3 regions of the Paucibacter sp. JuS9 genome follow, and region 2 is predicted to be linked to each of the others. Evidence: predicted binding sites of a transcription regulator. Region 2 holds the regulator's gene; each other region holds the start of a gene.
The links. The regulator HrcA, encoded in region 2, represses chaperone genes, less so after heat shock. The targets are predictions, from matches to a motif close to TTAGCACTCNNNNNNNNNGAGTGCTAA.

Region 1 (9,880 bases), 140 kb from region 2:
TGGCTGCCGGCGCCGACGAAGAGAACAAGGGTGGCGAGGGCGACGAGCCCGCGGTGTCGCCCGCCTGACAGGCCGGGCAGCGGCCGCTGCCCATACTCAATGCCCATGAGCATTGAACGTTTCGACCTGGCCTTGCCTCACGGCATTACGTTGTCTTGCCGCGCCGCTGGTGGCGCGCACCTGCCGCGACTCGTGTTCCTGCATGGATTCCCGGAGGCGGCCTTCGTGTGGGACGAGGTGATGGAGGCGCTGTCTCCGCACTTCCGTTGTATCGCCCCGAACCTGCGCGGCTATGAGCGCTCCAGCGCGCCGGTCGAAGTCGAGGCCTACCGCGCCAAGCATTTGATGGCCGATGTGGCCGCCCTGATCGCCGCCACGGGCGAGGGCCCTTTGGCAGCGCTCGTGGCCCACGACTGGGGTGGCGCCGTCGGCTGGAACCTGGCGGTGCAGAAGCCCGAGCTGATGCGGCGCCTGGTCATCGTCAATTCACCGCATCCCGGCACCTTTCTGCGCGAGTTGCAGCAAAGCGAATCGCAGCGCCAGGCGAGCGCCTACATGAACCGGCTGTGCGAACCGCAGATGGAGCAAGAGCTGGCGGCCGACGATTACGCCCAGCTCTGGCCCTTCTTCACCGACCACGGCGGCCAGCCCTGGCTGACCGACGCGCTGAAAGAACGCTATCGCGAGGTCTGGAATCACGGCCTGACCGGCCCCTTGAACTACTACCGCGCCTCGCCGATGCGTCCACCCACGGAGAGCGACCCCGGCGCGATGGCGCTGAAATTCGCGCCCGAGTTCGTCACCGTGAAAGTGCCGACCACGGTGATCTGGGGCCTGGAGGACAAGGCCTTGCCTGCAGCGATGGTTGATGGCCTCGAGCAGTTTGTGCCTCTGCTGGATCTGCACCGGGTGCCGGGTGCCGGGCACTGGATCGTCCATGAACAGCCGGCCTTGGTGGCAACGTTGATACAGCGGAGTGTTTGCATGGGGTCAATTTGATGGCGTCTGAGCGGCCGAGCCAAGCGGCGCCCATGGATCCGGCTTTGCCGGGCCATCGGGAGCGCCCCCTTGAGGGGGAGGCGCGCAGCGCCTCGGGGGTGAGCAGTTACGGCCGGCCGATGAACAGATAGACGGTCGTGCCGCCACGCGGCGCGTGGCCGAGTGCCAGATAAAGCGGGCCAAAGCCGGTATCCGCGCCAATGAAGGCGCTGGCTGCGTAGCGCAGGTCCTTGAAGCTCGCGTCGCGGCGCTGGTCCCAGGCATTGCCGGCTTCCAGCGAGCCGCCGATGAAGAAGCCGCGGGTCAGCACCGGTGCTTCGCGAAGGCGCAGGTAGTAGGTAGCGCGTCCGAAAGCCAGCGTATTGCCGAAGAGCTGGCCCTGCTGATAGCCCGAGAGCTGCTGAAAGCCGCCCAGCGTGTAAGGGCCCTGGGTCGAATCGGTCGGCTGATTGGCCTGCAAGAGGCGCGCATGCAGGTTCAGCGTATGCGCGCCGATGCTGCCGGCGGCCGTGCCTTGCAGCTCGAAGCGGCTGAAATGCTGGCGCCGCGTGTTGGTGCCCGACTGCAGTCCGCTGATCGCCTCGGCCACCAGGCGGTAGCCGCGCTGTGGGAAGTTGGCAAAGTCGAGCTGGTCGATCACGGTCTTCAGCCGCACGCCGGTTTCGCTCCAGGTCTGGTTGAGCTGGTCGCCCACGTCGACGGTCAGCAGCTTGGGCGTGATGCGCCAGCGCTGGTGGGTGAGGCCCAGGCGCACCTCGCCGATGCGCCCCCAGGGTTGGCCGAGATCGAAGCCCAGCTGGCCGGACACGCGCGCCAGCCGCGCCAGGCCCTTGCCGGACTCGGGCTCGTAGATGTTGATCTGGCGCCGTTCCAGCTCGGTCCAGGCGGAGACGAACCAGTCTTCCGAGGTGCCGAGCTTCTGGATCAGCGGGTGGTAGAGCTCGCTGTAGAAGCGCGGCGTCTGGCCCACGCTCAGCTGATTGCGCCACTCGGTGCCGTGGTCGGTGAGCCAGTGGCGGTTGTGGCTGAGGCGCAGGTTGAATGAGCTCTCGCCGGCGAAGTCGGTGCTGAGATCCAGGCCGACGCGGAAGTAGTTCGGGCCCCAGGGCTTGTCTTCCATGAGGAACACCAGCGTGTCGCCTTCGGCACGTTGCTCAACGTGATAGTCCACCCGCACATAGTCGCCCGTGGACGCGAGCTTTCGGGTGTTCTCGCTCGGCCCGGGCGGGGTCGAAGTTCTGGCCAGCTTGCGATTCGAGCTGGGCCTTGAAGCGCTCCGGGTTGGTGTTGTCGCTGCCCTCGAAAGCCACCGCTTCCAGCGAAGGCGCGGCGGGGTTGTGTGAAAGGTGCGCCTTGCGCCAGCGCTTGTATTCGGCCTCGGGCAGGGCCAGCTCGCGCAGCCGCGGCAGCAAGGCCTCGGCGGCTGCCTCGCCCTGGGTGATGAAGTCGCGGCCGCGCTCGAAGTCGGCCGACGTCAGCTTGCCAAGGTTTGGCGTGATCAGGATGTCCTCGTTCCAGAGGCTGGCCAGGCTGCGCTGGACGTTCTGCTCGGTCAGGATGTTGATCATCTGGCCGGTCAGTCCGACCATCGAACCCAGGGACGAGCGCGCCGACAGCGGCGTGCCGACGTTGACCGCGATCAGCTGCTCGGCGCCCATGCGGCGGGCAATGTCGACCGGCAGGTTGTTCACCAGGCCGCCGTCGCCCAGGATGCGCTCATTCCATTCGATAGGCGCGAACACGCCGGGCACGCTCATGCTGGAGCGCATGGCCAGCGCCAGGTCGCCATTGCCAACGACGACCTGCTGGCCATCTTCCATATTGGTGGCGACCGCGCGGAAGGGAATGGGCAGCTTGTCGAACTCCTGCACCATGCGCACCGGCAAGGTCAGGCGCCGCAGCAGGGCTTCCAGGCCGCGGCTGGACAGGGTGCCTTGCGGCGCCCGCAACTCGCCATCACGCAGGCCGAGCTCCAGTGCGGCCGAAAACTCGAAGTCCTCTTCCTTGCGGCGCTGCGACAGCTGCTGGCGCTCCACGCGCGCCGCAAAAACGCGCCCCCAATTGATCTGCAACAGCTCGCGCTCCAGCTCGGCGGCAGTCATGCCGCTGGCGTAGAGGCCGCCGATGATGGAGCCCATCGAGGTGCCGGCAATCAGGTCGACCGGAATGCGCTCGCGCTCCAGCACCTTGAGCACCCCCACATGGGCCAGGCCGCGCGCGCCACCACCCGAGAGCACCAGGCCCAGCTTGGGCCGCGCTGGCGGGGGCTGGGGCACATCGGTCGGTGCTGCCATGGCTGTGCCGGCGAGCGCCAGCAGCACCAAGCCGACGAAGCCGACCGCAAGCCTCATCAGGCGTCGAGGTCCTGCATCAGCGTGTCGACCGCGCGCTGCACCAAGGTGTCCTCGGCCAGCGACGTGATCAGGCCGTTGGCCAGGAGCTTCTCGAGCGCACCGCGGGTCAGGGAATGGCGGTCTTCCGCATCCTGGCCGACGAAGAGGAAGAACTGGCGGCTCTCGCTGACCCAGGCGATCTGGGCTGTCAGCCACTGGCTCTGGATGAACAGGTGGTACCACTGGCCCACTTCCAGACCGTCAACCCAGGCCGCCAGCGCGGCGCGGGATTCGGGGCTGTCGTTCTCGTCGTAGAGCTGGGTCGGCACCGTGGGCAACTGGCCTCGGTCCACCTGGTCATGGGCCCAGCGCGAGGGCATCTGCGATTCGCGCTCGCTGAGCAACTGTTGCAGCAGGTCTTCGGGGCTCAGTTCGCGCTTGTCGACAGCGCGCAGCGCCGACACCGGGGGTACGGCCGGCTGGCCTTGCAGCACGCGTTGGTGCATCTGTGCCAGTTCGTGGATCAGGGCCTGCGATTTGCTGGCGGGCAAGGCGATGGAGTTGAAGCCTTGCTCCAGCCTTTGCATCAGCGCTGGCAGGCGGCCGCGCAGGCGTGTCACCTCGGCCGGCGTCTTGCACGGCTCCAGGCTGGCGAGCAGTTCGTCCACCGTGTCGATGTGGGCATGCGCCTCGGCCGCATCGCGGCCATGCAGCACCATGGCCTGCACGATCACGTCGACCCAGGTGCCCCTGAGGAAGCTGCGCAGCGCCGGAGTGACCGGCGCGTCGATCATCTGGTCGCCGACCTGCTCGCGCAGCACCGTCGCCCACTGGTCACGCATCTGTTCGCGCTCCAGCGCGGCCAGCGCCGTGGCGCTGCGTTCACTGCGCTGGCGTGCCTGCGAACCGATGTGCTCTTCCACCTGGATCAGCACCTGCTGGAACAGCTGGGCGCTGGGCGAAGGTGTGGCCACAAGCATGGACAGGCGCGTCTCCATGAACTGCAGGAACTGCTGCAGGCGCTCGTCGTTCGGGTTGTCGAAACCCATGCCATGCGAGGCGACACGGTTGAGCAGTTGCCAGGTCGGATGCTCCTGGCGGCGCATCAGGCTGGGGTCGATGCGGGCCAGGCGCACGACCGGAATCTGCAAACGCGCCAGCAAGGCCTTGACCGGCGGCAACAGGCGCGGGTCGGCCAGGATCTGGTCGTACAGCCGCGTCAGCAGGTCGCCGGTACCGCCGGCGGCTGCCGGGCTGAAATTGATGCCACTGGGCGCCGGTGGCAGCTCGGGCTTGCTCGCGAGCTTCTGTGGCCGGCTGTTCACTTCGTCCACCCGCTTGGCCAGGCTGTCCAGCGTCGCGGGGCTGAGCTTGGCCGCCTGTGCTTTCGCGGCTTCCGAGAGATTGCGCAGGCGCGGGTCCTGGCCGCCCGTGCCCGAACCGTAGCTCGACACCATCTGGCTCAGGTGTGCCGCCTGCAACTGGCTGCAAAGCGCGGCGTAGTGGTGCTGCAGCGTTTCGGTGAGCGGGCCGGCCGCCACCTTGAGCATTGCGTAGCGCCCTTCGGAATCCAGGTTGGTGTCGACCAGCGCGTCGTACATGGCCTGGGCGAACAGGGCCGGGCGCAGCGGGTTGTCGTCTTTGCGGTGGGCGCTTTGGCCGCGCAGGGCAGCAAAGAAATTGCCCAGCTGATGCAGCTCGGGCTTGCATTGCTCTTCCACCGATGCGATCAGGTGGGCGATGGCAACATCCTGCAGCGCCTGGTGTTCGTCAACCAGGCTCAATGTGTCGAGCGACACCGCCGCGCCACGGCGCAGCGGGTCCTGGCCACGCCTGGCGATCTGCAGCATCGGCTGCAGTACCGCCTCCAGATTGGTGGCGAAGCGGCCACGCTGGCGGCGCCAGCCTTCCAGCAGCATGAAATGTTGGGGGCGGCGTTCCAACTCGTCCTGGATCGCATCCTGGACCGAGCGCGCAAGCATCGGCAGGGCGGCGATGGTGTCGTCGACCAGGGTTTGCAGGGTAGGGGCTTGTGGCATGTCGTGACTTTGACGGATGCCGCATTATGAATTGGCAACCCACGCAAATGCTGACTCTGCGCGGCCCCCCCCTGAGGGTGGATGGTCCGGGCAACAGACCATGAAAAATCACCGCTTTTTTCATCGGTAACAGGGCAATGAAAAAGGGCCGCATTGCTGCGGCCCTTTCTGAACTTGCCCTCGAAGGGCAGGCTCGTTCTTACATGTCCATGCCCATGCCACCCATGCCGCCCATGCCACCAGGCATGCCGCCGCCGGCTGCTTCTTCCTTCGGCGACTCGGCGACCATGCACTCGGTCGTCAGCATCAGCGAAGAAACCGAAGCGGCGTTCTGCAGGGCAGTGCGTGTCACCTTGGTCGGGTCCAGGATGCCCATTTCGATCATGTCGCCATAGGTGTCGTTGGCGGCATTGAAGCCGTAGTTGCCCGAACCGGCCAGCACGGCGTTCACGACGACGGAGGCTTCGCCACCGGCGTTGTAGACGATTTCGCGCAGCGGGGCTTCGATGGCCTTCAAGACCAGCTTGATGCCGGCGTCTTGGTCGGCGTTGTCGCCCTTGATGACGCCAGCAGCTTGCTTGGCGCGCAGCAGAGCCACGCCACCACCGGCCACGATGCCTTCTTCCACCGCAGCGCGGGTGGCGTGCAGCGCGTCTTCCACGCGAGCCTTCTTTTCCTTCATTTCGACTTCGGTGGCAGCGCCGACCTTGATCACGGCAACACCGCCGGCCAGCTTGGCCACGCGCTCTTGCAGCTTCTCGCGGTCGTAGTCGCTGGTGGCTTCCTCGATCTGGATGCGCACTTGCTTGACGCGGGCTTCGATGTCGGCAGCAGCACCCATGCCATCGATGATGGTGGTGTTTTCCTTGCCCACTTCGACGCGCTTGGCCTGGCCCAGGTCAGCCAGCGTGACCTTCTCCAGCGTCAGGCCGACTTCTTCGGCGATGACCTTGCCGCCGGTCAGGATGGCGATGTCTTCCAGCATGGCCTTGCGACGGTCGCCGAAGCCCGGCGCCTTGACGGCCACGACCTTCAGGATGCCGCGGATCGTGTTGACCACCAGGGTCGCCAGCGCTTCGCCTTCGACTTCTTCGGCAATGATCAGCAGCGGACGGCCCGACTTGGCCACTTGCTCCAGCGTGGGCAGCAGGTCGCGGATGTTCGAGATCTTCTTGTCGTACAGCAGGACAAACGGGTTGTCCAGCAGTGCGGCTTGCTTCTCGGGGTTGTTGATGAAGTAGGGAGACAGGTAGCCGCGGTCGAACTGCATGCCTTCGACGACGTCCAGCTCGTTGTTCAGGCTCTTGCCGTCTTCAACGGTGATCACGCCTTCCTTGCCCACCTTGTCCATTGCCGAGGCAATGATCTGGCCGACGTCGGCATCGCTGTTGGCCGAGATCGTGCCGACTTGAGCGATTTCCTTGGAGGTGGTGGTGGCCTTCGAAGCCTTCTTCAGCTCGGCGACCAGGGCCGTCACGGCCTTGTCGATGCCGCGCTTCAGGTCCATCGGGTTCATGCCGGCGGCCACGTACTTCATGCCTTCGCGCACGATGGCCTGGGCCAGGACCGTCGCGGTCGTGGTGCCGTCACCGGCGTTGTCAGACGTCTTGGAAGCGACTTCCTTGACCATCTGCGCGCCCATGTTCTGCAGCTTGTCCTTGAGCTCGATTTCCTTGGCGACCGACACGCCGTCCTTGGTCACCGTGGGGGCGCCGAACGAGCGCTCCAGCACCACATTGCGGCCCTTGGGGCCCAGGGTCACCTTGACCGCATTGGCCAGGATGTTCACGCCTTCAACCATGCGAGCACGAGCTTCGCCGCCAAAGATCACGTCTTTTGCTGCCATGTGTATTTCTCCGAATTCTTAAAAAGTGGGTGTTGCTGTTGCTACGGACTTTTGTCTCCGGCCGGCCCCTTGGGCCTTAACTTCGCAAGCGAAGTTAGCCTCGACGAAAGTAAATCGCCGTGGGCGATTTACTTTTCCACCACTGCAAACAGGTCTTCTTCACGCATCACCAGCAGCTCGTCGCCATCGACCTTGACGGTCTGGCCCGAGTACTTGCCGAACAGCACGCGGTCGCCGACCTTGACGTTCATGGCGATCAGGTCGCCACGGTCGTTGCGCTTGCCGGTACCGACGGCGAGCACTTCACCCTGGTCCGGCTTTTCAGCGGCGGCGTCGGGGATGAAGATGCCCGAGGCAGTCTTGGTTTCTTGTTCCAGGCGCTTAACGATCACGCGATCGTGCAGAGGACGCAGATTCATCACATCTCCTTGAGGATTTCTCGGGCTTTGAAAATGGAGATCCGCCAGGGCCCAGAGGCCGGGGCGGATCGTTAGCACTCTTGATTGTTGAGTGCTAGCAATCGGATTATAGGGGTCGGAGATGGGCTTTCAAGAGCCCGCCCATGCCTGACGGCGTGGAAAGGATTTGCCCAGTGATGCGGATCCGAAAGATGCTCGTTCGGATCCCGCACATGGCGTTATGCACAAAATGAATAGGGTTAACCCGCAATGACTAGGTAATTTCCCTAGAATGACAGCATTCGCAAACGCAAAGAGGAGATAGAAGAATGGAACTGCTGATCATCACCCTGGCCCTGTCGGCCGTCGCCCTGATCGTCCAACTGAAGGACCTGGTCCAAGCCGACCTCGGCGGCGCGCTGTAAGCACCGCCACTCAATGAGTCAGGCCTCCCGTTGGGAGGCTTTTTTTCGCCCGTGCTCAGCTGCTCAGCGCGCGCATGAGGAGTGCCTGCACCAGCAGGCGCTCGCGGGCGGCCTGTTCGGTCACCGGCAATTTATCAACCCAGTCCGGCGGACAGGTGGCCAGGCTGGACTGGCTGTCCAGCACCGGGGTGCCGCATTGCAGCTGCAATTGCCGCAGCAGTTCGGGCGGCAGGTCCTGGCATTCGATGGCGTCATAGAGCCGGCCCAGCATGCGGGTGGTGGCCAGCGTGGTCGACGGGCAGAACAGGCCGGCGTGCTGCGGTCGGATCAGCGAGACCTGGGCGCCAAGTTCCTGGGCGGCGTCGATGAAGCGCGTTGCGGCCGCGCCGTCCGGATGCTCAGTCAGCAGGCCGATGTTCTTGTTGCGCAGCAGGCTGCGCCCGTGGCTGGCCATGCCTGCAGATTGCAACGCCTTGGCGGTGTCGAGCAGGGCGGCGAGTTCGGTAGCAATGAGCGTGGCCTGGTAAGGGGTGGGCATGGGGCAAGGTGTCTGAACAGAGTTCAAGCAGCCAGCGGCGATGCTAATCAGGCGCAGGTGGCGACCGTTGACCGGGATCAACAAGCCGAACGCTTGTCTCAAGTACCCAGGGCGCCCAGCCCGCTGTTACCAACTGTTTACGCAGCGCTTGCCGACTGCTTCAAATCGGTCTTGTCGGTTGTCATGCGGTTGGCCGAGGCTCCCTAGCATGGGCTCATCAAACACAGACCCGCAGGACGCCCATGCTGACCACCGCCACTCCCATCCTTCTCCGCAAGAACGAGGCGGCCAATGCCGGCTCGCTGCAGGGGCAAGCACAGCACCGGAACTCCGAGCAGCGCGCGCAGCTGAGCAGCAGCCAGCAGATTGCCGATGCGCTGGCCTTGGTCAGCGACTGCCTGGTGCCGCAGCGCTTGATGGTGCGTGCCGGTGACGTGATCTGCCAGGCCGGCCAGCGTTTCGACTGCCTGTACCTGATGAACTCCGGCTTCGTGAAGATCATCAGTCTGTCCAGTGATGGCCGCGAGCAGGTGGTGGGGCTGAAGTTCCGCGGCGATTGGCTGGGCTTTGACGGCATTGCCAACCAGCGCTACAGCTGTGATGCCATCGCCATCGACACCGGCGAGGTCTGGGCGATCCGCTATGACGCGCTGCTCGAGGCGAGCCTGCGTCGTCCTGTGCTCCTGAACCTGCTGCACCAGGCGATGAGCCGCGAGATAGCCAACGACCGCGACTCGCTGATGTCGGTCTGCACCCTGCCGGCCGACGCCCGCGTGGCCGACTTCCTGCGCTACTGGGCCGACTCACTGGCCAAGCGCGGCCTGCGCACCGACCAGATCAAGCTGCGCATGACCCGTGCCGAAATCGGCAACTACCTGGGCATGACGCTGGAAACGGTGAGCCGTGCGCTTTCGCGCTTGGCCAAGGCCGGCTTGATCGAGTTCGCCGAGGGCGGTCGTCGCGACATCCTGATCCCCGAGGTCGATGCACTGCGCACCTTCATCCAGGGCGGTATGACACCGGCCCCTGCGCTGCTGCAGTAAGCCCAGCCGTTTCAGTCAGTTGCTGAGCAGCCTGGCCATGGCCGCGGCCAGCTCTTCGCGGCCATAGGGCTTGCGCAAGAGCTCCCAGCCAGGTGGCGAATCGCGGTCGGCGTCCAGCAGCTCGGATGAAAAGCCTGACATCAGCAGCACGGCCATGCCCGGGCGGCTGGCCTGGGCGCGTGCCGCCAGCTCGGTGCCCCGCATGCCCGGCCCGAGGGCAATGTCGCTGAGCAACAGGTCAAAGTGCGGTGGCTCGCCC
Region 2 (9,880 bases):
AGCGCGCGCATCGCCTCATTGTCCCGCGACAGGAGACTCGAGGCGGGCTCGCAGCACCACTTCGTTGGGCTCGCTGCGCCGGGCGACTATCAAGCTCTTCTCTGCAAAGCCGCTGAGATCCACGGTCCAGCCGAGCTGCTTGAAGCCCTTGGTCTCGCCCTCTAGCGTCTGGCTGGGTGCATCAGGCCAGGGGCGGCCGCGCAGCCAGTCGAACAGGGCTGCAACTGGAATGGCTTCGCCCAGCAGGTCCTGCGTCAGGGTGTCGAGGTCTGGGTAGCGACGCTGCTCCTTTGGCGTCTGCATGAGCACAGATTCGCCGTCCCAGCGCGTGCGGGCGATCAATTGGCCCAGCGGTGTGCTGAGTTCCAGCAGGCCGGCTCGCGGCGTGCCTTGCAGATCAAAGCTGCCGCTACCGCCCTGGTCGCTGCCAGTGACCTTGACGCTCAGCTTGCCGCTGAACTGCATCGCGTCGGCCTGCACAGGCAGGGGCTGCGACTTGTCGCTGATGCTGGCGCAGGCCGTCAATGCCGCGGCAAGCGCGGCCACGAGCAAGCGTCGCATCAAGGCTTGGCCTTGAGCCGCTGCTGCGTGTCGCGCAGGGCTTCGTTGCTCGGGTCGCGCTTGGCGCCCTCGGCCCAGACACGTCGTGCCTCGTCCTGCTGCTGGGTCACCCACAGCAGTTCGCCCAGGTGGGCTGCGATCTCGGCGTCAGGGCGCGACTGGTAGGCCTGGCGCAGCAGCTTCAAGGCTGCGTCATGGTTGCCCAGGCGGTACTCGACCCAGCCCATGCTGTCGACGATGAAAGGCTCGTTGGGTGCGTACTGCAAGGCCTTGGCGATCAGCTCGCGGGCCTCGGGCAGGCGCTCGCGCCGATCGGCCAGCGAATAGCCCAGTGCGTTGTAGGCGTGATAGTGCTCGGGCTTGAGCTCGATGACGCGACGCAGCAGCGTTTCCATCTGGTCCACGCGGCCGAGCTTCTCTGCTGCCATCGACTGCTCGTAGATCAGGTCCACATCGCCCTCGAAGCGCTTGTTGGCCTGTTCGAGAACTTCGTAAGCCAGCTTCCACTGCTGCGATTCGCGCAGCAACTGGGCTTCGGCGATCAACTTGGCGCGGCCTTCGGCGTCGCTGGTTTCGGGCAGGGCCTGGATGAGCTTGCGGGCCTGTTCGATCTTGCCCTGGCGGGCCAGCAGCGAGGCGCGGCGGAACTGGGTTTCGGTGGCGCGCTGCGGGTTGTCGACCTTGGCCAGCCAGCTCTCTGCCGCCTTGTAGTCGCGCCGCATTTCCGCGGCTTGCGCCAGTTGCAGCCAGGCTTGCTGGAGCGCTTCCTTGGCGTCGAAGTCCTTGCTCGGAGGCATCTGCTCGATGCGTTTGACGAACTCGTTCAGCGCCAGTTCCGCGGCTTCCGGATGGTGGAGATCCAGCTCGAGCGCGCCGAGCGCATACCAGGCCGAGGGCAACTCGGGCGAGCGTTGGGTCACGAGACGGAACTCGCGCGCAGCATCGGCGCTGCGCTGCGAGCGGGCCAGTGCGCGGCCGTAGGCCTGGCGCAGGGAATGGCTGTCGGGGTGGGCGGCGAGGTGGTCGGCGACGACGGACTCTGCCTCCTTGCTGGACTGCATCAGTTCAAGCGCCAGCAATGGGGGCTCATCTGCGTCTGGCGCCGTCTGGGCTGCCAGGCGCACCAGCTCCAGAGCGCGAGCCGGCTCGGCGGCCATCGAGGCCAGGCGGCCATTGACCAGCAAGGCCATCAGCTTGGTGGACGGCAGGCGAGCCTGCTCCTGCAGTACCGGTTCCACGGCGGCCAGCACCTTCTTCGGCTCGGGCGAGCGCTGGAACAGCCGGGGCAGCGAGGCCAGTACGGCAATCCGCTGGTCTTCAGGCGTCAAGGCCAGCAGTGAACGCAGCGGTGCGGTGGCGTCCGCTGGGCGGTTCAGGAGGGTCACGAGCTGCAGCGTCATCTGCTGCGCTTCGATCGACTCCGGCACCGCATCGCGCCAGGCTCGTGCGGCGCTCAGTGCTTCGTCGCCGGCCCGAGCCTGCAATGCGATGTCTACGACACGCCGGAAAAGTGCCTCGTCGCCGGTGCGGCGTGCGGCATCAAGCAGCACCTGAAAGGCCACGCCGGGCTGGCCCGAGCGCAGCTCCATTTCGCCCACCAGCAACTGGTAGAACAGCGGCGCATCCATGTCGGAATTCGGCGGCGGCACCGGGTTGGCGCGTGCCGTCAGGCTGCTTGCGAGCAGGGCGGTGCACAGGGCGAGCTTGTGCAGGGCGGGGGTCTTGCGCATTGCTGAATGCTCCTGGTGGAGGCTCTAGTTGCGGGCCATTCTAGGGACGCTCTGTAAAGCTGCCACTTATCATGCCGGCCATGCCGGAATTGCCTGAGGTCGAAGTCACCCGCCGCTCGTTTGCCGACGCCATCGAGGGAGCGCGGGTCGAGGCTGTACGCCTGGGCAAGCCCTTGCGTTGGCCACTGGGCATCGAGCCGGGAGCGCTCAAGGGTCAGCGCGTCGGCCAGGCCCTGAGAAGAGGTAAATATTTGTGGCTGCCGCTGGAAAAGGGTGGCCTTCTGATGCATCTGGGCATGTCGGGCTCGCTGAATTTCTCGGCCGCCTCGTCGGCACCTGGTTTTCATGATCATTTCGACCTGCAGACCGACCGTGGCCTCTTGCGCCTGACTGATCCGCGCCGCTTTGGCGCTGTCGTCTGGTCGCCATCGTTGGAAGATGATCCGGCGGCCAAGCTGCTTTCCACACTCGGCCTGGAGCCCTTCGACCCTCGCTTTGACGGCGCCCATCTGCATGCCGGCCTGTCGGGCCGACGCGTCGCAGTGAAGCTGGCCTTGCTGGCGGGCGACATCGTGGTCGGTGCCGGCAATATCTACGCTTGCGAAGCGCTGTTTCGCGCCGGTATCGACCCGCGCGTGCCGGCGCATAAGGTCAGTCGTCCGCGCGCTGCCAAGTTGGCGGCAGCGGTGCGCGGCGTACTGGCCCAGGCGCTTGAGGCGGGCGGGACAACCCTGCGGGATTTCAAGGACGCGCACGGCGTGGCCGGCAGCTTCCAGATGCAGGCCGAGGTCTATGGCCGCGAAGGGTTGCCCTGCCTGCACTGCGGCACCAAGATCAAGCGCATCGTGCAGGGCGCGCGGTCAACATTCTTCTGCCCCTCATGCCAGAAGCGCTGAAGGCAGTGAGCACCTTGAGCGCGATGAAGCTGCCCATGGAATTCGGCCCCTTGCTGGTGGCCTGGCAACGCAAGCATGGCCGGCATGAGCTGCCTTGGCAGAACACGCAGGACCCGTACCGTGTCTGGCTCAGCGAAATCATGCTGCAGCAGACCCAGGTGACGACCGTGCTGGCCTACTACCAGCGCTTCCTGCAGCGCTTTCCGACTGTTGCAGATCTCGCGGCGGCATCGCTCGATGAGGTCCTGGCCATGTGGCAAGGGTTGGGCTACTACAGCCGGGCCCGCAATCTGCACCGTTGCGCCGTTGCCGTGGCGGCGCTGCCGGACGGTGCTTTCCCGCGCACAGCGGTCGAGCTGGCGGAGCTGCCCGGCATTGGCCGCTCGACGGCAGCGGCCATTGCGGCCTTCTGTTTCGGTGAGCGCGTGGCCATCCTCGACGGCAATGTGAAGCGGGTCTTGACGCGCCTGCTGGCTTTCGAGGGCGACATGGCCAGCAGCGCGCAGGAGAAATTGCTCTGGAAACATGCCGAAGCGCTGCTGCCGGACGAGGGCATCACGGCCTATACGCAGGGCCTGATGGACCTGGGCTCCAGCATCTGCTCGACCCGCTCGCCGCAATGCTTGCTATGCCCGGTGTCCGAGCTGTGTTCAGCGCGCGCGGCCGGGGAGACCGAGCGCTACCCGGTCAAGACGCGCAAGCTCAAGCGCGGCCGGCGCGAGAACTGGTGGCTGTGGCTGGAGAATCCGGCGGGCGAGGTGCTCTTGCAGCAGCGACCGGAGACGGGCGTCTGGGCGGGCCTCTGGACCCTGCCGCTGTTTGATGACGAGGCCGCGCTGCTATTGGCTGCCGAAGGCCTGGAGCCCGAAGTCCTCCCCCGCATTGAACATGCCCTGACGCATTTCGACTGGATCCTGCATCCACGCCGGGCCGTTCTGACCAATGGCTATCAGGCGGCCGGCGTTGGACAATGGGTAGCTCGCGAGAAACTGGCCAGCTATGCGCTGCCCGCGCCGCTGAAGAAATTGCTTGGTTGAGGAGACAAGCGAACCATGAATGCTGCAGTGAAGAATGCCATCGAGTCCGCCCTGATCGCCATGCTGGTCGGTGCCGTGTGCCTGGGGCTCCTGATCATGGGCAATAACGGCGAAGAAGAGATTTCAGCCCTGCGAGCCAGCATGCTGAGCCTGGGTATTGCCGGCGCCATGGTGGCCCATTGGGTTTTCATGGCCCAGGCCTTGAAGCTGAGCGGCCGCTCGCTGCTGCCCTGGCTGATCGCACTCATCGTCTTCGTGCCCATCGCCTCGGTGGTCTTGCTCGCGCTGCTGATATCGGGCAACAAGACCAGCCAGGCCGGCTGAGGCTTCAGCGGTAGTCCAGCTCGCGGTGCCGCTTGAGCACCTGGCCGTGATAGGCGAACTGGCGCGTCAGCGTCTCCACCAGATAGACCGAGCGATGCTGGCCGCCGGTGCAGCCGATGGCAATCGTCAGGTAGCTGCGCTGGTCGGCAGCAAAGCTGGGCAGCCACTGGCCGATGAAGGAGCCGATCTGCGCCAGCATCAGGCGCACCTCGGGCTGGTCTTCCAGGTAGGCCGCGACCGGCTTGTCTCGCCCGTTCAGCGGGCGCAGCTCGCGGTCGTAATAGGGGTTGGGCAGCACCCGCACGTCGAAGACGAAATCGGCGTCGCTCGGCACGCCATGCTTGAAGGCGAATGACTCGAACACCAGGGTCAGCGATTCGCCCTTGACCGCCACCAGGTCGCGCACCCAGGCGCGCAGTTGCGCGGGGCGCAAGAGGCTGGTGTCAATCACGGTCGATTCGACCCGCAGCGCGGCCAGCAGCTCTCGTTCCAGCTGGATTGCATCGAGCAGCGCGCGATGCGCGTCGTCGCCCGAGGTGTCGTCTTGACGCAGCGGGTGAGGACGGCGCGTTTCCGAGAATCGGCGCATCAGCGCCTCGGTATTGGCATCCAGGAAGATCGAGCGAACGGCCGTGCCCTCGCTGCGCAATTGCTTGATCAGCGGCAGCAGATGCGGCAAGGAGCCCGCGCTGCGCACATCAACTGCGATGGCCACGCGACGCTTGCCGCGGCGTTCTTCCAGCATCAGGAACTGCGGCAGCAATTCGGGCGGCAGGTTGTCCACGCAGAAGAAACCGGCGTCCTCCAGCGCATGCATGGCGACCGACTTGCCGCCGCCCGACATGCCCGTCAGGAGCACCAGATCGGCGGCGCCGGTGGGGCTGACGCCGATATCAATCAAGGGGGCGGGGCTGGTGCTGATCATGATTTGGCTGCCTTGGCCGGCTTCGCGGAGAGCGTCAGCATCTCCTGCGCATGGGCCAGGCTGGTGGAAGAGAGACGTTCGCCGCCCAGCATGCGGGCGATTTCGGCCACGCGTGCCTCGCCGGACACCGGCTGCACATCGCTGCAGGTGACGCCCTGGTGCAAGGCCTTGGAGACGACGTAATGCTGGTCCGCGCAAGCGGCAACCTGGGGCAGGTGGGTGACAGCCAGCACCTGTGACGACCGCCCCAGTTGCTTCATCAGCCGGCCCACGGTTTCGGCCACGGCACCGCCAACGCCGGCGTCGATCTCGTCAAAGATCAGGGTGCCGGCCGATTGACCTTCCAGCTGGCAGGTCGTGACCGCAATCGCCAGCGCGATGCGCGAAAGCTCGCCGCCAGACGCGACCTTGGCCAGCGGACGCGGCGTGCTGCCGGCATGGCCAGCCACCAGGAACTCAGCCGACTCCAGGCCGAAGCTCTGCGGCTGCTCTTGCGGCAGCAAGGAAATTTCGAATCGCCCACCTGCCATGCCCAGCTGCTGCATCGCCTGGCTCACGGCTGCAGACAAATGCGGCGCGGCCTTGCCGCGCGCCGTGCTGACCCGCTTGGCCTCCAGCTCGAAGGCCTTGCGCGCTGCGGCCTGTGCCTGTTCCAGCGCGGCCAGGTCAGTTGCAGCTTCGAGCTGTTGCAGCTCGGCCTTCCATTCATTCAGGAGACCCGGCAACTCGGCGGGCTGGCGGCGATAGCGGCGCGCCATCTGCATCCAGGCCGAGAGGCGCTCATCCAGTTGCTGCAGACGTTCCGGCTCCTGCTCCGCGCCATGCAGATAGGAACTCAGGGTGTGAACGGCGTCCTGCATCTGCGCTTGCGCACCAAGCAGCGCCTCGACTGCGGGTTGCAAGCGCGGGTCGTAATCGAGCACCGCTTGGAGGCCGTCCAGCGCGCGCTCGGTCAGGCGCTCGGCACTGGGCTCGGATTCGCTCAGCGCATCCAGGGCGCCGCGCGCGGCATCCATCAAGGAGGCGGCATGCGAGAGGCGCTGGTGCTCGGCATTGAGCTCTTCCCATTCCTGCTCGCCAGGCGACAGGCGGTCCAGCTCGCCGATCTGCCAGGCCAGGCGTTCGTGCTCGCGAGCCAACTCGGCGGACCGGCTACGGGCGCTCTCCAGCGTCTCGCTCGCAGCGCGCCAGTCGCCGTAGGACTTGGCAAGGGCGGCAGTATTCAGGCCTGCATAGGCATCGAGCAAGGCGCGTACCGCGGGCGCGCGGGTCAGGCCTTGCCAGGCGTGCTGGCCGTGGATGTCTACGAGGTGATCGGCCAGCTCGCGCAATTGGGCGACCGTGGCCGCACTGCCATTGATCCAGGCGCGACTCTTGCCTTGCGCGTCGATCACGCGGCGCAGGAGCAGGCTCTCGGAATCGGCGTCGAAGCCGGCCTCATCCAGCCACGTTGAGAGGCTCGTCGGGCGGTCGAATTCTGCGGTGATCTCGGCCTTGGCCGCGCCTTCGCGCACCACGCCAGCGTCGCCGCGGCTGCCCAGTGCGAGCTGCAGTGCGTCTATCAAGATCGACTTGCCGGCGCCGGTTTCACCGGTGAGGGCGGCGAAGCCGGCGCTGAAATCCAGCTCCAGCGAGGGGACTATTACGAAATCGCGAAGCGAAAGGCGGCGCAGCATCAGGCCACCCCTTCGTACCAACGCAGCTTGCGCCGCAGCGTCGCGTAGTAGCTCCAGCCCTTGGGATGCAGGAAGCAAACCTGGTGCTCCGAGCGGCGCACGCTGATGCGGTCGCCGTGCAGAAGGCTCGCCAGGCTCTGCATATCGAAATTCACACTCGCGTCGCGGCCGGCCACGATCTCCAGCAGCACGCCGCCCTGGTCGGGCAGCACGATGGGGCGGTTGGACAGCGCATGCGAAGCAATCGGCACGAGCACCCAGCCGGCAATGCTGGGGTGCAGGATCGGGCCGCCGGCTGAGAGTGAGTAGGCCGTCGAGCCCGTGGGCGAAGCGACGATCACGCCGTCGGCCCGCATATTGGCGACGAACTCTTCGCCCACCTGAACGCGCAGCTCCACCATGCCCGACGTGGCGCCGCGGCTCACGACCACGTCGTTCAGCGCCAGGCCCTCGAAAATGCACTCGCCATCCCGCCAGACAGCCCCCTCAAGCACGGCGCGCTTTTCCATCTCATAGTCGCCCACAAGAATGGGCTCGAGCGCTTCGCGGAAGCGCTCGATCGAGATATCGGTGATGAAGCCGAGCCGCCCCTGGTTGATGCCCACCAGCGGAATGGCGTGCCTTGCCATCTGGCGGGCGAAACCGAGCATCGTGCCGTCGCCACCGACCACGATGGCCAGGTCACAGTTCGCCCCGAGCTGGTCGGGACTCAATGCCTCGTAGGCGGTAATTCCGGTGTTTTGGGCAGTCTCGAGTTCGAGCGAGACGTCGAGGCCGAGGCCTGTGACGAACTCGGCAATCTCCTCCAGCAGCGGTCTGATGCCCCGCGCCTGATGTTTGCCCACGATTGCCGCATGTCGAAAACGCTTGGCCATGGAGGGAATTACACCACAGGGGCTTGTCCCGAACAGGCGAGGATGCGGGTGTCCGTACAATGAAAACCATGCTGGACGAGCGCTCCAAATCATTGCTGAAAACCCTGGTCGAACGCTATATCGCTGACGGCCAGCCTGTGGGCTCGCGCACGCTGTCCAAGGCATCTGGCCTTGAACTGTCGCCGGCCACCATCCGCAATGTGATGGCCGACCTGGAAGAGCTGGGCCTGATAGCGAGCCCGCACACGTCGGCCGGCCGCATACCCACGCCACGCGGCTACCGGCTGTTTGTCGACACGATGTTGACGGCCCAGCCCCATCTGATGGAGCCCAAGCCCCTGGAACAGCAGTTGCAGCCCGACCAGCCGCAGCGCGTGATCACCAGCGCGGCCAACCTGCTTTCCAATCTCTCGAGCTTTGTCGGCGTGGTCACGGCGCCGCGCAAGGCCAGCGTGTTCCATCACATCGAGTTCCTGCGCCTGGGCGACCGCCGGGTGCTGGTGATCATGGTCTCGCCCGACGGCGACGTGCAGAACCGCGTCATCTTCACCGCGCAAGACCTGAGCCAGAGCGAACTGGCCGAGGCCAGCAACCGGCTCAACGCGCACTACGCCGGCTTGACGCTGGAGTCGGTGCGCGAGCGGCTGAAGAGCGAGGTGGACGAACTGCGCGGCGAAATCGCCGGCCTGATGCAAGCCGCCGTCCAGGCCGGCACTGACGCGCTGGGCACCGGCGAAGAGCATCTGATCATCTCCGGCGAGCGCAACCTGCTCACCGTACAGGATTTCAGCAACGACCTCGGCAGCCTGCGCCGCCTGTTTGGTCTGTTCGAAGAGAAAACGCAATTGATGCGTCTGCTGGACGTGTCCAGCCGCGCCGAGGGCGTGCGCATCTACATCGGCGGCGAGAGCCAGGTCGTGCCCTACGAAGAGCTCTCGGTCGTCTCCGCCCCCTACGAGATCGACGGCAAGGTCGTCGGTACCCTGGGCGTGATCGGCCCCACCCGCATGGCCTACGACCGCATGATCCAGATCGTGGACATCACCTCCCGCATGGTCAGCCAGGCGCTGTCGGCGCACGGCAAGTAGGCTGAAGCAGCCCTATACAATCGCGCGCTTCCCCCGGGGGCCGTTAGCTCAGTTGGTTAGAGCAGAGGACTCATAATCCTTTGGTCGCAGGTTCAAGTCCTGCACGGCCTACCAATCACATCAATGACTTAGACGCTTGCTTGCGTTTTGAGTCATCGTGAATCGTGACAAAAGCGTGCTCTAGCGGGGCACGCTCTGCTGCCGCGCAGACTCGATTCTTGAGGCTGCGGCCATCAGGTTCTCGGTTGCGAACTTGGCGTAGCGGTCAACCATCACACGCGACTTCCAGCCGCTCAGGTCTTTCAGCTCGTCGCAGGTTGTGCCCGCCTGACGATGCCATGAGGCCCAGGTATGCCGTAGATCGCGAAACTGTATCGCTTTTGGCGATATTTCCAATTTATCGCCAAAAGCGATTTCTTGTGTTTATCGTCAATGGCGATATAGTGCAAATATCGGCAATGACGATAGCCCTGCTTCGCCGCCTCGACCTATGAACCAACTCATCTCCGTTCCCAGCCAGGTCGGCCTCGTCCTTCGAGCCGTGCGCAAAAGCGCCAAGCTGAGCCAGAAGCAGCTGGCCGCAAAACTCGGCATGAGCCAAAACCGCTTGTCCGAGCTGGAGACCGACCCGGGCTCCATGCGCGTGGACCAGCTCTTAGCTGTCCTGTCCGCGCTGGGCCTTGAATTGCAAGTGCAGACTCGAGGCGGGCTGCCAGTTGCCAGCAGTGAAGGCGGCGTGGGCTTGCCCACTGTTAGCAAAGTGGAGTG
Region 3 (9,880 bases), 2.3 Mb from region 2:
CCGGCATCTGGCTGGTGGCCGGCGCTGCCGCTGCCTTCAACTGCCTGATCGAGCAGCAGATCGACGCCAAGATGAAGCGCACCGCCTGGCGCGCCACTGCCAAGGGTGAGCTGAGCCGCGCGCAGACGCTGACCTTCTCGGCCCTGCTCTGCGCCATCGGCTCGGCCATGCTCTGGTTCTGGGTCAATCCGCTGACCATGTGGCTGACCTTTGCCACCTTCGTCGGCTATGCGGTGATCTACACCGTGATCCTGAAGCCCATGACGCCGCAGAACATCGTGATCGGCGGTGCCTCGGGGGCCATGCCACCGGTGCTGGGCTGGGCCGCGATGCGCGGTGATGTCGGTTCCGAGGCCATGCTGATGTGCCTGATCATCTTCCTGTGGACACCGCCGCATTTCTGGGCGCTGGCTCTGTACCGCACCGAGGACTACCGCAAGGCCGGCCTGCCGATGCTGCCGGTCACACATGGCGGCGAGTTCACGCGGCTGCAGATCGTGCTCTACACCTGGATCCTGCTGGCCGCGACGCTGTTGCCCTTCCTGACCGGCATGAGCGGCTGGATTTACCTGGTCGCGGCCATCGTGCTGGGCCTGCGTTTCTGCCACTATGCCTGGCGCCTGTGGAAGCAGTATTCCGACCAGCTGGCGCGCCAGACCTTTCTGTTCTCGATCTGGCATCTGTCGCTGCTGTTCGCGGCCTTGCTGGTCGACCACTATGTTCAACCCTGGATAAGCTGAGCCACACCCCATGCATGCCAAGCGTCAATTGATCCTGGCCCTGGCGGCCGCAGCTGCCCTGGGTCTGGCCGCGTGTGAACGCGGGCCTGCCAAGAACGCCTTTCAGGGCGTGGACCTGACCGGCGCCGACTATGCGCAAGACCTGAAGCTGCCCGACGTGGACGGCCGCGAGCGCTCGCTCGGCGACTTCAAGGGCAAGGTGCTGGTGATCTTCTTCGGCTACACCCAGTGCCCGGACGTCTGCCCCACGACCATGGCCGAGCTGGCCCAGGTCAAGAAGGCGTTGGGCACCGATGGCGAGCGGGTGCAGGGCATCTTCGTGACCGTCGACCCGGAGCGAGACACGCCCGAGCTGCTGCGCGCCTATCTGGCCAGCTTCGACCCGAGCTTCGTGGCGCTGCGCGGCAGCCCGGATCAAATCAAGGAAGCGGCGAAGAACTTCAAGGTCTACTTCGCCAAGGTGCCCGGCAAGCAGGAGGGCACCTACACGATGGACCACACGGCCGCCAGCTTCATCTTCGACACCGCAGGGCGCGTGCGCGTGTTCTCCCGCTACGGCTCGGGCGCGCAGGCGCTCACTGATGACTTGAAGATCCTGTTGGCAGAAAAGTGACCCACCCCTGTACCGGCTGCGCCGGTCCCCTCAAGGGGGCACGCCCCTAGTCCCGGCAAAGCCGGATCCTGGGGCGCCGCTTGGTAAAAGTGGGCTCAGGCTGGTTCAGCCAGCGCCTTGCGCATCTTCTTCATGGCGGCCGCCTCGATCTGGCGGATCCGCTCGGCGCTGACGCCGTATTCGGCGGCGAGCTCATGCAGCGTCATGCCGCCGCTCGAGTCGTCGTTCACCTTCAGCCAGCGCTCTTCGACGATGCGACGGCTGCGCTCGTCGAGTACGGCCAGTGCACGGGTGATGCCGTCGCCGGCCAGGGCGTCGCGGGCCCTGGCTTCGATCACACGGGTCGGTTCCTGGCTGTCGTCAGCCAGGTAGGCGATGGGCGCGAACGCCTCGCCGTCGTCGTCGGTCTGCGGCTCCAGGGCGACGTCGCCGCCGGACAGGCGCGTTTCCATCTCCAGCACTTCCTCGCGCTTGACCTTGAGCGTGCTCGCGACCTGCTCGATCTCGGCTTCGCTCAGCGTGTTGCGGTGGGTCTGCTCCGAAACTTCCTTCATGCTGTGCTTCATCGAGCGCAGGTTGAAGAAGAGCTTGCGCTGGGCCTTGGTCGTGGCGACCTTGACCATGCGCCAGTTGCGCAGGATGTATTCGTGGATCTCGGCCTTGATCCAGTGCATCGCGTAGCTCACCAGGCGCACGCCTTGGTCAGGATCGAAGCGCTTGACTGCCTTCATCAGGCCGACATTGCCTTCCTGGATCAGGTCGCCATGCGGCAGGCCGTAGCCCATGTACTGGCGGGAGATGGAAACCACCAGGCGCAGATGCGACAGCACCAGCTTCCCGGCCGATTCCAGGTCGCCCCGTTCGCGCAGATTGCGGGCAAAGCGGGATTCTTCTTCCGGCGTCAGCAGCGGGATGCGGTTGACGGCGGTGATATAGGCATCGAGATTGCCCAGCGAGGGCAGCAATGCCCAGGGGTCGCGGACGGTGATGGCTTGATTTGCGGTCATCTGAAGGGCCTCCTCATGAGAGTCATGGCACTGGGATTCGCAAATATTAGCACTCTTCCGAGGTGAGTGCTAAAGCCGGCGCTGGCATGACATGCCGCCGGCTCCAAGCCCGCCGAAAACTAGTCGACCAGGCCGAAATCCGGGCTGCCGACCATGCTTTCGATGTCCATCAGGATCAGCATGCGCTCGCCAATCTTGCCCAGACCGGTAATGAAGCGGGTGTCGATGGCGGCGCCAACCTGGGGCGGCTCCTTGATCTCGTCGGGCTGCAGCTCCAGCACGTCGGAGACCGAGTCGACCACGATGCCGACCACGCGGCCGATCACGTTGAGAACGATTACGACTGTAAACGGCGTGTACTCGGCCTTTTGCCCCAATCGGATGCGCAGGTCGACGATGGGCACGATGACGCCCCGCAGATTGACCACGCCCTTGACGAACTCGGGCGCATTGGCCACCCGGGTGGGCGGCTCGTAGGAGCGGATTTCCTGCACCTTCAGGATGTCGATGCCGTATTCCTCGGCATCGATGCGGAAGGTCAGGAATTGCCGGGCGGCGCCGCTGGCGCCGGAGAAGCCGGATTCAGCGGCCGAGACGGTGGCTACGGCGCGCGAGGCTTGAGTGGTCAGTTCGGTAGACGAGCTCATGTCCTGTCGTGATGGTGGTGGCCGGGAGAGGCTCTATTGTGAAGCAAGCGCCGGGCCGCTCAGCAGCTTGTCGAGCAGGGCGAGCAGCGCGTGCACGTCGACCGGCTTGGTCATGTAGTCGGCCGCGCCGGCCGCCTTGCAGGCCTCGATCTGCTCGGGCAGGGCGTTGGCGGAGAGCACCACGACCGGCATCGTGGCGCCGGCCGCGCGCAGGCGTTGCAAGAGCTCCAGGCCATGGATGTCAGGCAGTTGCAGGTCCAGCAGCAGAAGGTCGGGCTTCACGCTCAGCACTGTCTCCAGACCGCTCTGGCCGTCGACGCAGAGCTCCCAGCTGATCTGCGGTCGCTGGGCCAGGATGCCGCGCATCACCTCGGCATTGGCCGGGTTGTCCTCGATGTAGATCAGCCGGCGCTGCTGGTGATAGTGGCTGGCGGCGGCATGGTCCAGGGCGCTGGTCGGTGCGGCGACTGCGGCGCTGGCCACCGGCAGGCTGAGCGTGAAGCGGCTGCCCAGGCCGGCGCGGCTTGTGGCCTCCAGCTCGCCGCCCATGGCCTCGGCCAGACGCTTGCAGATCACCAGGCCGATGCCGGTACCCGACACCGAGCTGTGCTCGCGGCCCAGGCGGTTGAAAGGCTGGAACAGGCTGGCCGCTTGCTCGGGCGTGAGGCCGATGCCGCTGTCGGTCACGCTCAGGCTCACCCGGCCGCCGGCCTGCAGCTCGCTGCGGATCTCGATCCGGCCGCCCTCGACGTTGTACTTGACCGCGTTTGACAGCAGATTGATCAGGATCTGCTTGATGCGGGTGGCGTCGCCATGCACATGGCGGGCGTCTTCGGCCAGTTGCCGGTCCAGCGTCAGGTGGCGCTGTGCGGCGTTGCCTTCCACCATGGCGACTGCCTCATCCAGCAGCCGATTGAGGTCCTGCGCTGCCGGGTCCAGGCGCAGCGCGCCCGATTCGATGCGCGACAGGTCCAGCGTGTCGTCGATCATCTCCAGCAGATGCCAGCCCGCCTGCTGGATCTGCGTTGACCAACCGTGCTGGCGCGGACTCAGCGGCTGCTCGCGGTCCATCTCCAGCAACTGGGTGAAGCCGAGCATGGCATTGAGCGGCGTGCGCAGCTCATGGCTCATGCGCGAGAGAAAGTCGTTCTTGGCCCGGTTGGCTGCCTCAGCCGCCTCGCGGGCGCGCTCGAGTTCTTCCATCTTCAGCTGGTCGGTGATGTCCTCGACCACGCCCACCAGGCGCCGCCCGGCCCCGGCGCTGGCTTCGAGCACCGAGACGGTGACCCGCACATGCACCTCGTGCCCATCCTTGTGCAGATAGCGCTTGTCTCGCCGGTACATGCCCAACTTGCCTTGCAAGACCAGGCGGCCCAGGCGCAGGTCTTCAGCGCGATCATCGGCATGGGTGAACGACACCGTGTGCAACTGCTGCAACTCCTCGAGCGTGTACCCCACCAGGCGGCAGAAATGCGGGTTGGCCTGCAGCGCGATGCCCTGCTTGTCTGCGATTACGAGGCCGATGGGCGTGGTGTCGAAGATGTTGCGGAAGCGCTGTTCGCTCTCCAGCAGCGCGGCGGCGGCCTGCTGGCGCTGAAGCACTTCGCGCTTGAGCTCGGAGGTGCGTGCACGCACCAGGTCTTCGATGCGGCGGGCCCGGCCCGTGACGGTCAGCAGCAAGAGGCCCAGGAGCGCCGTGCAGACCAGGCCCACCAGGGCAAAGGGCAGGCCGCTGCCGCCGCCCACGATGGGCAGGCCATGCGGCGCGAAAGCGATGATCTGCCATTGTCGGCCGCCAAAGCTCATCAAGCGCTGCGTCTGGTGCATGGCCGGCGTGAGCTGCTCGCAGGCGGCTGGCCCGGCCAGCAGCCGGCGCGGCGCCTGCGGATCGGTGTCCAGCAGGCACAGGCGCAGATAGTCGGGCAGCGGCGGCAGGGCCTGCAGCACCTGGTCGGGCCGCAGGGTCACGAAGACGACGCCGCGCAGGTTGGCACTGCGCTCGGCCGGGCTGTTGACGGGGCCTTCATAGAGGGCCTGGTAGAGCACGACGCCGGTGCTTTTTTCCTTGTCCTGCGAGAGCTGGAAGCCTGCCGTGGCGCTGGCCAGGCCACTGGCCTCGGCACGGGCCAATGCCAGCCGCGGCCCCGGTATCGAGCGGATGTTGACGCCCAGGGCGCCGCGGTTGCGCGCCAGCGGCTCGATCAGTCGGATCGCCAGCATGTCCTCGTTGGCGGGAGGCAGGAGGTCGCCAGGACGGTCACGGTCAATGGCCTTGAAACCCTCCAGGCCGTCGGCCAGTGCTTCACGCTCAAAGGCGGCGAGCGCAGTGCGCGGCACTCGTTGAGCCAGGCCCATCGCAAGCAAGGGGCCGTTGCCGAGGAATCCTTGCGTGCCGCGCTCGAAGTCCTGGCGACTTTGACGTGGCGCCACGGTCATCAGGCCGCGCGCGGCTTCCAGGGCCAGCAGCGGTTCGCGCAGCCGGGCCTCCAGCGAATTGGAGGCATTCACGGCCTCGCGCTCGAACAGGCTGCGCCCTCGCTGCGCGTCCCAGTCCAGCACGCGCACGGTGGCGGCAGCCAGCAGCAGGGTGCTCAAGAGCATTGGCAGGCCCACGCTCAGGCGGCGCGGCCGCCAGGCCTTGCGCGGCTGGCCCAGCACGGTCAGGGCCATCGGCGCGGCGATCAGGAGGCCCAGGGTGTCGCCCACCCACCAGGACGCCCAGGTGTGCAGCCATTGGTGCTTTTCGATCGCACCGATCAGCAGCAGGGCGCCACTGCCGACCGTCGGGCTGATCAGGCAGGACAGCAGGCCCAGCCCGTAGAAGCGGGCGAGATCCTGCGGTTCGGACAACACAAGCGGCTGCGACACCCAGCGGCGTATCGTCCAGCCGCCAGCGCCAGCCTGCAGCATGGCGCCCAGGCCGATCAGCGTCGGCGCCAGCAGCGAGGGCAGGCCGCGGTCAAGGCTGAGCAGCACATTGGCTGCAAACGCGCCCAAGGCCACTCCGGGCAGCATGCGCCTGCCCCAGCCGAGGACCGCTGCCAGCGCGAGGCCTGCCGAAGGGTAGAGCGGCGCTGCGTAGTCGGGCGGGATTGCCAGCTGCATCGCCGCCAACGCGACGATGGCATAGGCCACGGCCACGCCCAGCATGCGGGCGAAGTCGCGGATCAGCATCTTGCGCAGAGGCATCGAAAGTTCAGCGAGGCTGTGAGTCTGTGCTACGCCCAAGCCTACACAAGAAAAGCCGGCGCGAAGCCGGCTTTCCAGGGGTGAACGAGGCTTTGTTCGCTCAGACGTTGAACAGGAAGTTCAGGACGTCGCCGTCCTTGACCACATATTCCTTGCCTTCGGCCCGCATCTTGCCGGCGTCTTTGGCGCCGGCTTCGCCCTTGAACTGGATGAAGTCCTCGAAGGCGATGGTCTGCGCGCGGATGAAGCCACGCTCGAAGTCGGTGTGGATCACGCCGGCCGCCTGCGGTGCGGTGTCACCGACGTGGATGGTCCAGGCGCGCACTTCCTTCACGCCGGCGGTGAAGTAGGTTTGCAGGCCCAGCAGCTTGAAGGCGGCGCGGATCAGGCGGTTCAGGCCCGGCTCGTCCTGGCCCATCTCGGCCAGGAACATGGCGCGGTCTTCGTCTTCCATTTCCGACAGCTCAGCTTCGGTCTTGGCACAGATGGCGACCACCGGGCCGTTCTGGGCGGCGGCGTATTCCTTCAGGCGGTCCAGGAAGGGGTTGTTCTCGAAGCCGGTTTCCGACACGTTGCCGACAAACATCGCCGGCTTGGCCGTGATCAGGCACAGCGGCTTCAGGATGGTCAGCTCTTCCTTGCTGAAGTCGAGGGTGCGTACCGGCTTTGCCTGGTCCAGGGCCGCCTGGCATTTCTCCAGAACCTTCACGAGGGCGATGGCGTCCTTGTCGCCGGCGCGGGCCACCTTGTTGTAGCGGTGCAGGCTCTTCTCGACGGTGCCGAGGTCGGCCAGACACAGCTCGGTCTGGATCACCTCGATGTCGGAGATCGGGTCGACCTTGCCGTTGACGTGGATGACGTTCGGGTCTTCGAAGCAGCGCACGACGTTGACGATGGCGTCGGTCTCGCGGATGTGCGAGAGGAACTGGTTGCCCAGGCCCTCGCCCTTGGAGGCGCCCGCCACCAGGCCGGCGATGTCCACGAATTCGACGATGGCCGGCAGGATGCGCTCAGGCTTGACGACCTCGGCCAGCGCCTGCAGGCGCGGGTCGGGCAGCTCGACCACGCCGACATTGGGCTCGATCGTGCAGAACGGGTAGTTCTCGGCGGCGATGCCGGCCTTTGTCAGGGCGTTGAAGAGAGTGGACTTGCCGACGTTGGGCAGGCCCACGATGCCGCATTTGAGGCTCATGGCAGGGCTTTCTGGATGGCTCGGTCGTGACCGGGCGGTGGTCGAGACGGCCGATTTTGGGTCGTTCAGGGGACGCAGCAGCTGCGTGCAGCCCGCGATTTTAGCTGCCCGGGCCGGGTTTCCCCGCCTGCCTACAATGGCGACCATGCAAAGCAAGCAAGCTCACGAGGTTTTGGTTCGGGGAGAGGGCGCGGTGGGCCGCAGCCTGGCCCTGGCCCTGGCCGCCCAGGGCTTGCGCGTCGCGCTGCTGGGCGCTGATGAAGCACCGGCGCGCGCGGACGATGTGCGCACCTATGCCCTGAACGCCGAGGCGGTCGCGCTCCTGAAGCAAATCAAGGTCTGGGACTCGCTGCCCACGGACGCCCGCACGCCGGTCTTCGACATGTGCATCCGCGGCGACCAGGCAGGCTCGCAACTGGACTTCTCGGCCTGGCAGCAAGGTCGCTCCGAGCTGGCCTTCATCGTTGACGCGGCCGCCCTGGACCAGCAACTGGCAGACGCCGTGCGCTTCTCTCCACATGTCCAGCGCGTCAGGCAGCCGGTGCCAGCCGAGCTGGAGGCCATCTGCGAAGGCCGCCAATCCGCCGCCCGAGCGGCACGCGGCGTGCAATTCGATCTCAAGCCCTATGCCCAGCATGGCGTGGCAGCGCGGCTGGTGTCGAACCGCCCGCATCAGGGGATTGCCCATCAATGGTTCCGTTCGCCCGAAGTGCTGGCGCTCCTGCCCTTTGACCGGCCTGAGCCGGAGCACAGCTTCGGCCTTGTGTGGTCGGTCGCTCCCGAGCGTGCCGCCGAGCTGCTCGCCATGGACGAAGCCGGCTTTGAAGCCGCGTTGAACGAAGCCAGTGGTGAAGCGGCCGGCAGCTTGCGCCTGGCCAGCCCGCGCGCCGCCTGGCCGCTCAACCTGGCGCAGGCCTCCGAGGTCAGCGGCGAAGGCTGGGTGCTGCTGGGCGATGCGGCCCATCTGGTCCATCCGCTGGCCGGTCAGGGCCTCAACCTGGGCCTGGCCGATGTGGCCTGTCTGGCCCGCGTGCTGGCCCAGCGCGAGAGCTGGCGCATGCTCGGCGATGCGCGCCTCCTGCGCCGCTATGCGCGCGAACGCCTCCTGCCCACGCTGGCCATGGGCTACATGACCAATGGCCTGCAACGTCTTTTCGCCAGCGAGGCGCCGGCCCTGCGCCAGCTGCGCAACGAAGGCCTGTCCCTGCTCAACCGCCTGTCGCCGCTGAAGAAGCTCTTGGCCGGCCAGGCGCTCGGCCGCTGACGGCCGCGCACCCAATCACTCCCATATCCAGGATCTGCATCCATCATGTTGAAGAAGAGTCTGTGGCTGGCCGCGCTGGCCTTGCTGTCCTTGGGCGCCCTTGCCAACGAAGCCGTGATCCGCAAGAGCCTGAGCGAGAAGGTGCCCAATTTTCCCAAGCCCGATGAGGTGCGGCCATCGCCGATGCAGGGGCTGTGGGAGGTGCGGCATGGCAATGAAATCCGTTACACCGATGGTGCCGGCCTGTTCCTGATCGAAGGCGAGATGATCGACCTGAAGTCCCGCCGCAACGTGACCGAGGACCGCATCGCCAAACTCAACCAGATCGACTTCTCGATCCTGCCCCTGAAGGACGCCATCGTCTGGAAGAACGGCAATGGCAAGCGGCGCATCGCCGTGTTCGCCGACCCGAACTGCGGTTACTGCAAGCGCCTGGAGCGCTCCCTGCAGGACGTGAAGGACGTGACCGTGTACACCTTCGTCGTGGCCATCCTGGGCGGTGATTCGCCGGACAAATCGCGCGCCATCTGGTGCGCCAAGGATTCCACCACCGTGTGGCGCAACTGGATGCTCGATGGCACGGCGCCGCCCCGCGTTGCGGCCGGCTCCTGCGACGACTCGGCCATCGAGCGCAACCAGGCCTTTGCCCGCAAGTACCATGTGAGCGCGACACCGGCCATCCTGTTCGAGGACGGCATCCGTGTGCCTGGCGCGATCAACGCCGAGCAGCTTGAGCGTCGCCTGCAGGCCGCAGCCAAATAGTCATTCCAGGCCCTAGCGATGAGTGCTCCGTTGCCAATGAATCCGATCGCTACCCGCTTGGGTAATCTGGGGCTCGTGCCCTTCGTGCTGGGCATGCTGCTGGTCTGGCTGCTGCTGGGCTACAACGACGACGCCCACACCTATGCCACGCTGGGGCTGTCGATCTATGCCGGCACCGTGGTCTCCTTCCTCGGAGGCATCCATTGGGGCCTGGGCTTCCGCCAGAGCATTCCCTCGCCGCAACCCTTTGTCTGGGGTGTCGTGCCCTCTTTGGTTGCCGCCATCGCCACGCTGATGCCGGCCTATGCCGGCCTCGTGGTGCACGGCGTGATGCTGATCGTCTGCTATCTGGTGGACCGTCGCACCTACCCGGCGCTCGGCGCGGGCAGCTGGCTGACGCTGCGTTTCCGGCTCAGCATGGTGGCGGCCCTGTGCTGCTTCATCGCGGCGGCCGGGGTCTGAGCAT

Region 1: the regulator HrcA is predicted to act here: its motif matches at 7,708-7,734, upstream of groES (co-chaperone GroES).
Region 3: the regulator HrcA is predicted to act here: its motif matches at 2,407-2,433, upstream of rpoH (RNA polymerase sigma factor RpoH).

What each region holds. Positions count from the first base shown of each region.
Region 1 covers NZ_CP194172.1:176,944-186,823, forward strand. Annotated here, with positions in the region: gene yihA (ribosome biogenesis GTP-binding protein YihA/YsxC) at 1-68, shown strand, start outside; gene ABT392_RS00745 (alpha/beta fold hydrolase) at 106-999, shown strand; gene ABT392_RS00750 (BamA/TamA family outer membrane protein) at 1,106-2,170, opposite strand; gene ABT392_RS00755 (patatin-like phospholipase family protein) at 2,154-3,350, opposite strand; gene ABT392_RS00760 (DUF1631 family protein) at 3,350-5,371, opposite strand; gene groL (chaperonin GroEL) at 5,571-7,217, opposite strand; gene groES (co-chaperone GroES) at 7,346-7,636, opposite strand; gene ABT392_RS00775 (Rossmann-fold NAD(P)-binding domain-containing protein) at 8,096-8,578, opposite strand; gene ABT392_RS00780 (Crp/Fnr family transcriptional regulator) at 8,821-9,621, shown strand; gene ABT392_RS00785 (ATP-binding protein) at 9,637-9,880, opposite strand, start outside.
Region 2 covers NZ_CP194172.1:321,252-331,131, forward strand. Annotated here, with positions in the region: gene ispE (4-(cytidine 5'-diphospho)-2-C-methyl-D-erythritol kinase) at 1-11, opposite strand, end outside; gene ABT392_RS01350 (outer membrane lipoprotein LolB) at 16-561, opposite strand; gene ABT392_RS01355 (tetratricopeptide repeat protein) at 561-2,291, opposite strand; gene mutM (bifunctional DNA-formamidopyrimidine glycosylase/DNA-(apurinic or apyrimidinic site) lyase) at 2,372-3,187, shown strand; gene mutY (A/G-specific adenine glycosylase) at 3,172-4,224, shown strand; gene ABT392_RS01370 (hypothetical protein) at 4,240-4,548, shown strand; gene rapZ (RNase adapter RapZ) at 4,553-5,473, opposite strand; gene recN (DNA repair protein RecN) at 5,470-7,149, opposite strand; gene ABT392_RS01385 (NAD kinase) at 7,149-8,024, opposite strand; gene hrcA (heat-inducible transcriptional repressor HrcA) at 8,093-9,112, shown strand; tRNA gene ABT392_RS01395 (tRNA-Ile) at 9,150-9,226, shown strand; gene ABT392_RS01400 (helix-turn-helix domain-containing protein) at 9,603-9,880, shown strand, end outside.
Region 3 covers NZ_CP194172.1:3,076,647-3,086,526, reverse strand. Annotated here, with positions in the region: gene cyoE (heme o synthase) at 1-740, shown strand, start outside; gene ABT392_RS13840 (SCO family protein) at 751-1,353, shown strand; gene rpoH (RNA polymerase sigma factor RpoH) at 1,449-2,360, opposite strand; gene ABT392_RS13830 (chemotaxis protein CheW) at 2,480-3,007, opposite strand; gene ABT392_RS13825 (CHASE domain-containing protein) at 3,041-6,196, opposite strand; gene ychF (redox-regulated ATPase YchF) at 6,297-7,388, opposite strand; gene ABT392_RS13815 (FAD-dependent monooxygenase) at 7,525-8,652, shown strand; gene ABT392_RS13810 (DsbC family protein) at 8,698-9,414, shown strand; gene ABT392_RS13805 (DUF3429 domain-containing protein) at 9,451-9,876, shown strand; gene ABT392_RS13800 (M61 family metallopeptidase) at 9,879-9,880, shown strand, end outside.